DNA from 4 places in the Propionibacterium acidifaciens genome. Region 1 is predicted to be linked to each of the others. Evidence: riboswitches for the same ligand, from Rfam matches in the RefSeq annotation. Region 1 holds a riboswitch; each other region holds the start of a gene.
The links. A riboswitch is a leader RNA that binds a small molecule or an ion and turns the genes downstream of it on or off. The one in region 1 is predicted to bind cobalamin.
Positions count from the first base shown of each region.

Region 2: it holds a riboswitch for cobalamin, as region 1 does, so the genes downstream of both, EGX94_RS05445 (FecCD family ABC transporter permease) here and cobI (precorrin-2 C(20)-methyltransferase) in region 1, are expected to answer to the same signal.
Region 3: it holds a riboswitch for cobalamin, as region 1 does, so the genes downstream of both, EGX94_RS09620 (ABC transporter substrate-binding protein) here and cobI (precorrin-2 C(20)-methyltransferase) in region 1, are expected to answer to the same signal.
Region 4: it holds a riboswitch for cobalamin, as region 1 does, so the genes downstream of both, EGX94_RS05140 (energy-coupling factor ABC transporter permease) here and cobI (precorrin-2 C(20)-methyltransferase) in region 1, are expected to answer to the same signal.

Region 1 covers NZ_CP033719.1:355,268-357,449, reverse strand. Annotated here, with positions in the region: gene EGX94_RS01535 (DNA polymerase IV) at 1-808, shown strand, start outside; cobalamin riboswitch at 930-1,059, shown strand; gene cobI (precorrin-2 C(20)-methyltransferase) at 1,089-1,886, shown strand; gene cobM (precorrin-4 C(11)-methyltransferase) at 1,883-2,182, shown strand, end outside.
Region 2 covers NZ_CP033719.1:1,275,667-1,277,848, forward strand. Annotated here, with positions in the region: gene EGX94_RS05445 (FecCD family ABC transporter permease) at 1-903, opposite strand, end outside; cobalamin riboswitch at 989-1,207, opposite strand; gene EGX94_RS05450 (hypothetical protein) at 1,550-2,182, opposite strand, start outside.
Region 3 covers NZ_CP033719.1:2,270,295-2,272,476, forward strand. Annotated here, with positions in the region: gene rplL (50S ribosomal protein L7/L12) at 1-275, shown strand, start outside; gene EGX94_RS09615 (hypothetical protein) at 479-1,114, shown strand; cobalamin riboswitch at 1,171-1,312, shown strand; partial or broken gene EGX94_RS09620 (ABC transporter substrate-binding protein) at 1,307-2,074, shown strand.
Region 4 covers NZ_CP033719.1:1,208,394-1,210,575, forward strand. Annotated here, with positions in the region: gene EGX94_RS05135 (VOC family protein) at 82-480, shown strand; cobalamin riboswitch at 898-1,031, shown strand; gene EGX94_RS05140 (energy-coupling factor ABC transporter permease) at 1,065-1,775, shown strand; gene EGX94_RS05145 (energy-coupling factor ABC transporter substrate-binding protein) at 1,768-2,182, shown strand, end outside.

The sequences.
Region 1 (2,182 bases):
CGGCCGGGCCGTGGGGGAGTACGTCCACGGCATCGCCTTCGCGCAGGACGACCGGCCGGTGGCGCCGCGAGGGGAGGCCAAGTCGATCTCGGTCGAGGACACCTTCGAGCAGGACATCACCGAGTCGGCCGCGGTCGCCGAGGTCATCGCCGCCGACGCCAGGCTCGTCGCCGTCCGGCTCGCCAGGGCGGGCCTGTTCGCCCGCACCGTCACCGTCAAGGCCCGCATGGCCGACTTCAGCACGGTGAGCCGCTCACGCACCCTGCTCGGCGCCACCGACCATCCCGAGCGCATCGCCGCCGTCGCCCAGGGCCTGGCCGGGGCGATCGACCCCCGCGGCGGCGTACGGCTCCTCGGCGTGGGCGTCTCGAACTTCACGCAGGCCGCCCAGGAGGAGCTCTTCGAGGTCGACGACGCGGAGCCGGCCGCCGGCCGGCTCGTGCGCCACGACGAGGCGGCCCCGTCGGTCACGGTGCGCCATCCGGAAGCCGGCTTCCCGCCCGGCATGGACGTCGAGCACGACGAATGGGGCCGCGGCTGGGTGTGGGGCTCGGGGCACGGCATCGTGACGGTGCGCTTCGAGCACCGCGGCGGGCCCGTCGGCCCGGTCCGCTCCCTGCGCGCCGACGACCCCCTGCTGCACCGCGCCGGGCTCCTCCCGCTGGCGGCCGCTGTGCCCGAGGACGACGAGGACGACGGGCACGGGCCGGGCTGGGCGCGCCGGATGCGCGACCTGGGCGCCGCGCGGGTGCCGTCCGAGGACGCCCGGCCGTCGCCCGGGGAGAGCGCCCGCACGGTTCACAACTGACCTGCCGTCCGAGGGCGCCCGGCCGTCGCGGGCCCGGGCCGCGGGGCCGTGCCGGCCCGCCGCCGGTCCGCCGCGCGGGGCCCTGCGGCGCCCGAGGCTGGGGGCGGGGGCTTCGGGCGTGTGACACACTGTGCAGTGCAGTTCCGACGAGGAATCCGGTGCCCGGCCGAGCCGGTGGTCCGGAGCGGTCCCGCCACTGTGATCCGGCTCCGGCCGGTCAGCCAGACACTCGCGGCGCTGCACGGCGAGAACCATTGGGCGAGGCACCTGAGGAGGCCATGTGAGCGAGAGCGCGCGCCCCGACATCGGATCCGGCGGCCCCGGTCGCGGCGGCGGCCGGCGGCGCTTCATCGGGGTCGGGGTGGGCCCCGGCGATCCCGAACTGGTCACCTTCAAGGCGGCGAGGGTGCTGCGGACGGCCGGCGTCATCCTCGTCCCCGCCACCGAGGCCTCCGCCGACGGCCCCGGGCGCGCCGAGCGGATCATCGCCGACGTCGTCCCCGACGGCGCGGCCCGCATCAGGCGCATCCCCTTCTCGATGGCCCAGCGCCGCGGCGTCGGCGCCCGCCGCGCCGACAGCTGGCGGGCCAGCGCCGACGCCGCCGTCGAGGCCTTCGGGTCCGGCTGCCGCACCGTCGCCTTCGCCACCGTCGGCGACCCGGCCGTCTTCTCCACCTTCAGCTATCTGCGCGCCACGCTCGCCCGGCGCATGCCCGACGTCGACTACGAGCTCGTGCCCGGCATCACCGCCATGCAGGCCCTGGCCGCCGCGAGCACCACCCCGCTGGCCGAGGGCCGCGAGATCCTCGCCCTCGTGCCGGCCACCGTCGGGCCCGACAGGCTCGGGCGGCTGCTCGACGTCGCCGATTCGGCCGCCATCTACAAGGGAGGACGCACGCTGCCCGAGGTGCTGCGGGCCCTGCGCGAGCGCGGCCGCCGGGCGGTCATCGGCACCGACGTCTCCCTGCCCGACCAGCGGCTCGTCGACCTCGACGAGATCGACGCCGACGAGACGCTGCCCTACTTCTCGGCCGTCCTCACGACGCCCGAGCGCACCATCACAGGAGGCCGGATATGAGCGAGCGGCCCGCAGGAGCCGAGCCCGCGGACGACGAGCCCGACGTCGACGCGATCGACCATGCGCGGATCGACGCGCCGCCGGTCCCCGCCCCCGGGCACGACCGCCCGCGCGGCCTCGTCGTCTTCGTCGGGGCGGGCCCCGGCGCCCCCGACCTGGTGAGCGTGCGCGGCGCCCGCGTCATCGCCGAGGCCGACATCGTCATCTGGGCGTCCAGCCTCGTCCACCCCGACATGGTGGCGAACCGCCGGCCGGACGCCGAGCTCGTCGACTCCGCGTCGATCCCCTTGGAGGAC
Region 2 (2,182 bases), 920 kb from region 1:
CCGCATGATGTGCGGGATGATGAGGCCGATGAAGCCGATGCCGCCGGCGCTCGCCACGGCGATGGCGACGGCCGCCGAGACGGGCAGAAGAAGCCAGATGCGGGCCCGGCCCGGCTCGACGCCGACGGACTGGGCGGTGCGGTCGCCGCTGGCCAGCGCGTCGAGCACCGGCCCCAGGACCGCCATGGCGATGGCGAGCAGGCCGGCGGTGACGACGAGGCGGGGCAGGTCGCCGACGCCGATGCGGGCCATCGAGCCGAGCATCCAGAAGGACACCGACTGGCCCGCCTCCGCCGAGTCGGCCGAGAAGATGATGAGGTTCGTCACCGCCTGGAAGCCGAAGCCGACGGCCAGGCCGCCGAGCACCAGGTGCAGCGGGCTGTGGGTGCGTCCGGCGACGGCGAGCACCGCCGCGGTGGCCAGGGAGGCGCCGCCGAAGGCGAGCAGGCCGACGAGACCACCCGAGGAGACGCCGAGGGTGATCATCGCGAGGGCGGCGCCGGTGGAGGCCCCCGAGCTGACGCCCAGGACGTACGGCTCGGCCAACGGGTTGCGGACGATCGCCTGCATGACGACGCCCGACACCCCGAGGATCGCCCCGACCGCCATGGACCCGATGATGCGGGGCAGCCGGGTCCGCCAGACGATGGCGTCGATCGTGCGGTCCCACGTGATGTCCACCGGCAGGCCCGGGACGTGACTCGCGATGACGCCGAAGACGTCGTGCAGGGGCACGGCGGCCGGGCCCATCGCGATGGTGAGCGCAGGCGTGATGACGAGCAGAGCGCCGATGAGGACGATCCGCCGGATCGCCCGGCCGCGCCTCGCCGGGACGACGGGCGCGACCCCGGCGGGAACGGGCAGCACCGCGCCGGCGGTCCGGTCCGCGACGGCACGGCCCATGATGCGCTCCTCGGCGGGACTCGCCCCCGGGGATGCGCGCACGGCAGGGCCTGCGAGCCCCCGCGGGGCACAGCGTGAACCGACGGCGGACACCGCCGGGCCGGCAGGTCTTCGGGCTCATGGGCACTCCGGATCACCCCGGCTTCCTCGACCGCTGCTTCCCGGACCCAAGAGCCCAGTGCACTCGACGCAGCCTCGTTCCCATTGACCGCTGCGGGACAGCTCCGGACTCGCACCGGATTCCCTCTTACGACGATCCGCCGACGCGCACCGGCGACGACGAACCGAACCAGCGGACGTCACATTAGCCACGGCCCGCAGACCGCCATAGCCGAACAAGAAGTGAGAAGCTCACCCGGCCCCCGACGCCCAACAGCCACGACCGACGACCACCCCGAAGACGCTTGACAGACGCCCGGCGAGCAGTGAGAAGCTCATCCTGCCTCCCGGCGCCCACCAACGGCGCACCGCGGAAGACCGGGCAACGGCTCAGGATGGCGGCCGGAGGCGGCCCGTGGCGAGTCCGCCCCGCGGAACGCCGGTCCCGCGGCCCATCAGTGCAGCGGGAGACCGGCCCCGCAGAACACCGGTGCAGCAGACGCCGGTGCAGCAGACGCCGGTGCGGCGGCCCGTCGCCGGCGCGGTGTCAGCCCCGCGGCACGAGGACCGTCGTCGTGCCGCCCGTCTCGTCCACGAGCAGGCCGTCGACGGACGACGTGACGCGCGGCAGGTCCTGGCGCTTCGCGCCATCGGCCGCGTAGACGGCCCAGGTGTCGCCGTCGCCGGCCCGGCCGCGGCGGGTGTAGGTGCGGGCCAGCAGCACCGAGCCGTCGGCGCTCACCAGGTCGACGGAGTCGGCGTCGATGCGGCCGCGCGAGGGCAGCGTCCTGATGCCGGAGCCGGAGCGGACGGCCACGACCCGCCCGGTGGCGTCGACCCCGATCCGGGTGGGCCGGGAGCCCCCGGCGAGCAGATCCTCGCGGGAGTAGAGCAGACGGTCGGAGCCGTAGTCGGGACCCCCCGAGGAGGTGATCCGGCCCTGTTCGGAACCGGTCAGGTCGCGGACCCTCCGGGCCCGCTCATCGCCGGCGTCGTTGGTCGTGAAGCCGTTCCACGCCCACCCGACCGACAGTTCCTGCCCCGAGTGCTCGTACTCGGTGGGTTCGAGCGAGAAGGAGCCCGTGGACAGGTCGACGACGGCGACCTGCGAGTCGGCGTACGAGACGCAGCCGAGGTGGTCGACGAGGAAGCGGCACTGGCCCCACCAGGGCAGGTCGAG
Region 3 (2,182 bases), 1.2 Mb from region 1:
TCGCGGCGGCCCCGGCCGCCGGCGTCGCCGCCGCTGACGGCGAGGCCGCCGCCGACGAGGGCGATGCCGAGGTGGACGTCGTCCTCGAGGCCGCCGGCGACAAGAAGATCCAGGTCATCAAGGAGGTCCGTACTCTCACGAGCCTCGGCCTCAAGGATGCCAAGGATCTCGTCGAGGCCGCCCCGAAGGTCCTCCTCGAGAAGGTTGCCAAGGAGACCGCCGAGCAGGCCAAGGAGAAGCTCGAGGCCGTCGGCGCCACCGTCTCCTTCAAGTGAGACGCTCCGGAGCGAGGCGCACGGCTCGGCCCGTCGGCTGAGGAACGGCGCCGCAACGGGCACCACCCCGCGGGGTGGTGCCCGTTCGTCGTCCCGGTGCGCTCCTTCCGCCCGGGGCCTGAACGGCTCCCGGACGGGGCGAACCGGTACGGTGGAGGCGTCCCGGGGGGGGGAGTCGGGCGCAACGGGGGAGGATCGACCTTTTGAACGCAGCACGGGGCGGGCCGGCGCGGAGTGGGCGCAGCCGCGGTGAGATCATCCGGTGGTCGACCATCGGGCTGGCGCTCGCGCTCGTCGTCGTGCTCTTCGCGCTCGGCGCCGGGCCCTCGCGGGACGAGCGGGCCACCGCCGGTTCGGAGTCGGCCCGGGCGATCTCCACGACGCCCGCCACGGCCGGCTCGCCGGCCGGTTCCTCGCTGTCGACCGACACCCAGGCCTACGGCGAGCTGTCGGGTCACGCCGATGCCGGCTGGGCGAGCATCCAGCCGGTGCAGGGCCAGTGGGCGGCCCTGGTGGGCAGCCATGTCGTGCTGTCGCCGAACCAGCCCGCCTCGCGTCCCAGCGGCAAGGCCACCGTCGACTCCGCGCCGATCGTCCTCGCGGAGTACGAGGCGCTCGTCGACCGCTTCGCCTTCGACGGCACCCAGGTGCTGCTCGTGCGCCGTTCGGCCTACGGTCCGGCGGTCACCGACGACCAGTTCATCTTCGTCACCCTCGTCTCCAAGGGCTTCGGCTCCGGCGGGGACGTCCAGGGCTGGTGCGACGAGCACTACGCGAACCTCGGCGCCGGCGCCGACCGTGATGCGGCGTGCACGCCGGTCCAGTTGCAGAGGCGCTGAGGCGCTGAGGGGCGCCCGACGGGTGGTGCCGGGCGGTGGTCGTGGCCAATGTGGCGTCCGCTGGTTCGGTTCGTCGTCGCCGGTGCGCGTCGGCGGATCGTCGTAAGAGGGAATCCGGTGCGAGTCCGGAGCTGTCCCGCAGCGGTCAATGGGAACGAGGTCGAGGGCCAGCAGGTCGGCAACGCGGCGGCGGGCGACCCGGCCCTGCGCAGGGCCATGGTGACGGGCGTGAACCGTCAGCAGATGATCGACGACAGCCTCATGGGCCACGGCACCGTCGCCCTCGACATCTTCGACTCGTTCGACTGGGGCATCAAGGCCGACACCGCCTCGCTCGTGGACGGCGACGCGGCCGGCGCCCAGAGGATCCTCGAGGACGCGGGCTGGCGGGCCGGCTCGGACGGCATCCGCGCCGAGGACGACCAGCGGGCCTCCTTCCAGCTGCTCTACCCGCCGAACGACTCGGGGCGCCAAGCCATCGCCGAGGCCTTCTCGGCGCAGATGGCCCCGCTGGGCATCGAGGTCGAACCGACGTCCGGCGACTTCACCTGGCAGGTCGACCACAACCGCTCCAACGCGGTCGTCCTCGGCGGCGGCCGACTCAACCCCTACCACGAATACACCATGCTCCGCAGCTCGTCGGGCCACTCGCGCGGCTGGTCGAACATCTCCTGCTACGCCAATCCGACCGTCGACGGGCACCTCGACGAGGCGCTGGCCGCCTCCGACCAGGGGACCGCCCGCGAGCAGTGGCACGCGGCGCTGTGGGACGGCACGACCGGCGGCTCGATCCTCGGCGACGCCCCGTACGTGACGATCTGCTACATCGTGACGATCTGCTCCATCACGCACAACTACTTCGTGCGCGACGGCCTCGGCATCGGGACCCAGCGCGTGCACCCCCACGACCACTTCCTCCAGGTCATCCACAACCTCGGCTCGTGGGGCGTCTCGGCGTGAGCACGATCGCCTCCCGGACCGCCGCTCCCGCCCCCGGACGCCGCGCCGGTCTCGTCGGACCGGCGCGGCACGCGCTGGAGCAGGTCCTCAAGTGCGCCTCGCTGGTCC
Region 4 (2,182 bases), 850 kb from region 1:
CCGGATCGGGTCGTCGCGCCCGCCGGAGCCAGCTCGCCCGGGCCCTCGTCCTGAGACGATCCGGGTGGTTCACTCGATGCCATGAGCGCGTACCCGCAGATCACCGGCGTCCACCACATCGGCATCACCGTCACCGACCTCGACACGAGCGTGACCTGGTACACGCGGGTGCTGGGCGCCCGGGAGCTGCGACGCCTCGACATCGGCCCCATGACGAAGGCGCTGGTGCAGCTCGGCCCGGTGACGCTCGGCCTCGTCAGCCACGGCAGGACCGCGGCACCCGGCCCCTTCGACGAGCACCGCGCCGGCCTGGACCATCTGAGCCTCGCGGTGCCCGACACGGCCGTGCTGCGCGCCTGGGAGGCCCGGCTCGGGAGTGCGGGCGTGGAGAACAGCGGCATCGTCCGCGGAGCCACCGGCGCGCTCATCGCCTTCCGCGACCCGGACAACATCGCGCTGGAGTTCTACACGCTGTCCTGACGGCCCCGACCGAAGCGGTCCGAGCGGACTCTGCGAGCGGACTCGCTGTGCGGAGCATGCGCAATGACGATGAGGGTCGAAAAGGGAGAGTCCTCCGAGCGTCCTCGTTCTCCGCGCGGCGGAGCGCCCGTGGGCCCTGCGAACGGGTCATCCGGCATCCGGGCGACCGCCCGGCGTCCCGAAGGCGGGCGGGACCCGGTGCAGCGCTCCTTCCTCGTTCTCCGCGCGGCGGAGCGCCCGGCCCGGGCGGGACGGGACGACGGTGAGAAGGGCACTGACGGGAGCGGGCGCCCCCGAACCCGCGACCGGCCCCACCAGTCCGTTCCCTAGTCAGTCGTTCCATGCCGTCATGCGCAATCACGAAAGCAGATCAGAGGCGCGGGGACTTCCCGGGAGTCGCCTGGGGGCTCGGACCCCGCGGGTGCAATAATCCCGAGTGCACAAGCCCCTGACAGCGACGGGAAGCCGGTGGGAGTCCGGCACGGTCGCGCCACTGTGAGCATCGACGAGATGCGAGCCAGAGAACGTCCTGCTCGGGGCCCTTTCCGCGACGGGACGCACGATCCCGAGAAAGGAATGACTTCATGCACATCGCTGAAGGCGTTCTCCCCCCAGCCCAATGCGCCATCTGGTACGCGGCGGCCGCTCCGTTCGTGATCCACGGGGCGGTGAAGGTCGTCAAGGAGGTCAGGGAGCACCCCGAGAACAAGCTCCTGCTCGCCACCGCCGGCGCCTGCACCTTCCTGCTCAGCTCCATCAAGCTGCCGAGCGTCACCGGCTCGAGCTCGCACCCCACCGGCACCGGCGTCGGGGCGATCCTGTTCAAACCGCCGGTCATGGCGTTCATGGGCGTCATCGTGCTCGTCTTCCAGGCCCTGCTGCTCGCCCACGGCGGCATCACGACCCTCGGCGCCAACACCTTCTCCATGGCCATCGCGGGCCCGTGGATCGGCTACTGGGTCTACCTGCTCACGAAGAGGCTGCACGGGCCGAACGCCCTGGCGATCTTCCTGTGCATGGCGATCAGCGACCTCGCCACCTACTGCGTGACGAGCTTCCAGCTGGCCTTCGCCTTCCCCGACGCCTCCAGCGGCGTCGTCGGCGCGGCCCTCAAGTTCCTCGGCATCTTCGCCGTCTCGCAAGTCCCGCTGTCCATCATGGAGGGCTTCCTCGGCATCCTCCTGTTCCGCTTCCTGGTGAGGGTCGCCGCCCCGCAACTGGCCGGTCTCGGCTTCGACATCGGCGCAGGCCGGGCCGGCGCCGCGGCCGTCGCGAAGGAGGACTCCCATGTCTGAGACCACCACGAGCAGGACCGGCGCGGCCGGGACCGCGGACACCGGATCCAGCGCCCTGACCAGCTCGAAGAAGTGGGTGACCTGGGCGCTGCTCGGCGCCGTCGTCCTCATCTTCCTCATCTCGCTCGTCGTGGGCAACAAGATGGCCTCCGACCCGGACGAGGCCTTCGGCGGCACGGACGACGCGGCCACCGAGGCGGCCGAGCAGGCCGGCGCCGAGCCCTGGTTCAAGCCGCTGTTCGAACCGGCCGGTGAGGTCGAGTCGGGCCTGTTCGCCATCCAGGCGGCCATCGGCTCGGGCATCATCTTCTTCTGCCTCGGCCGCATGAGCGGCAGGCGGGTCGCCGGCAAGGAGGCGGCCGCCGAGGCCGGCTCGTCCGACGCCGCCAGGGTCGCCGACGCACAGG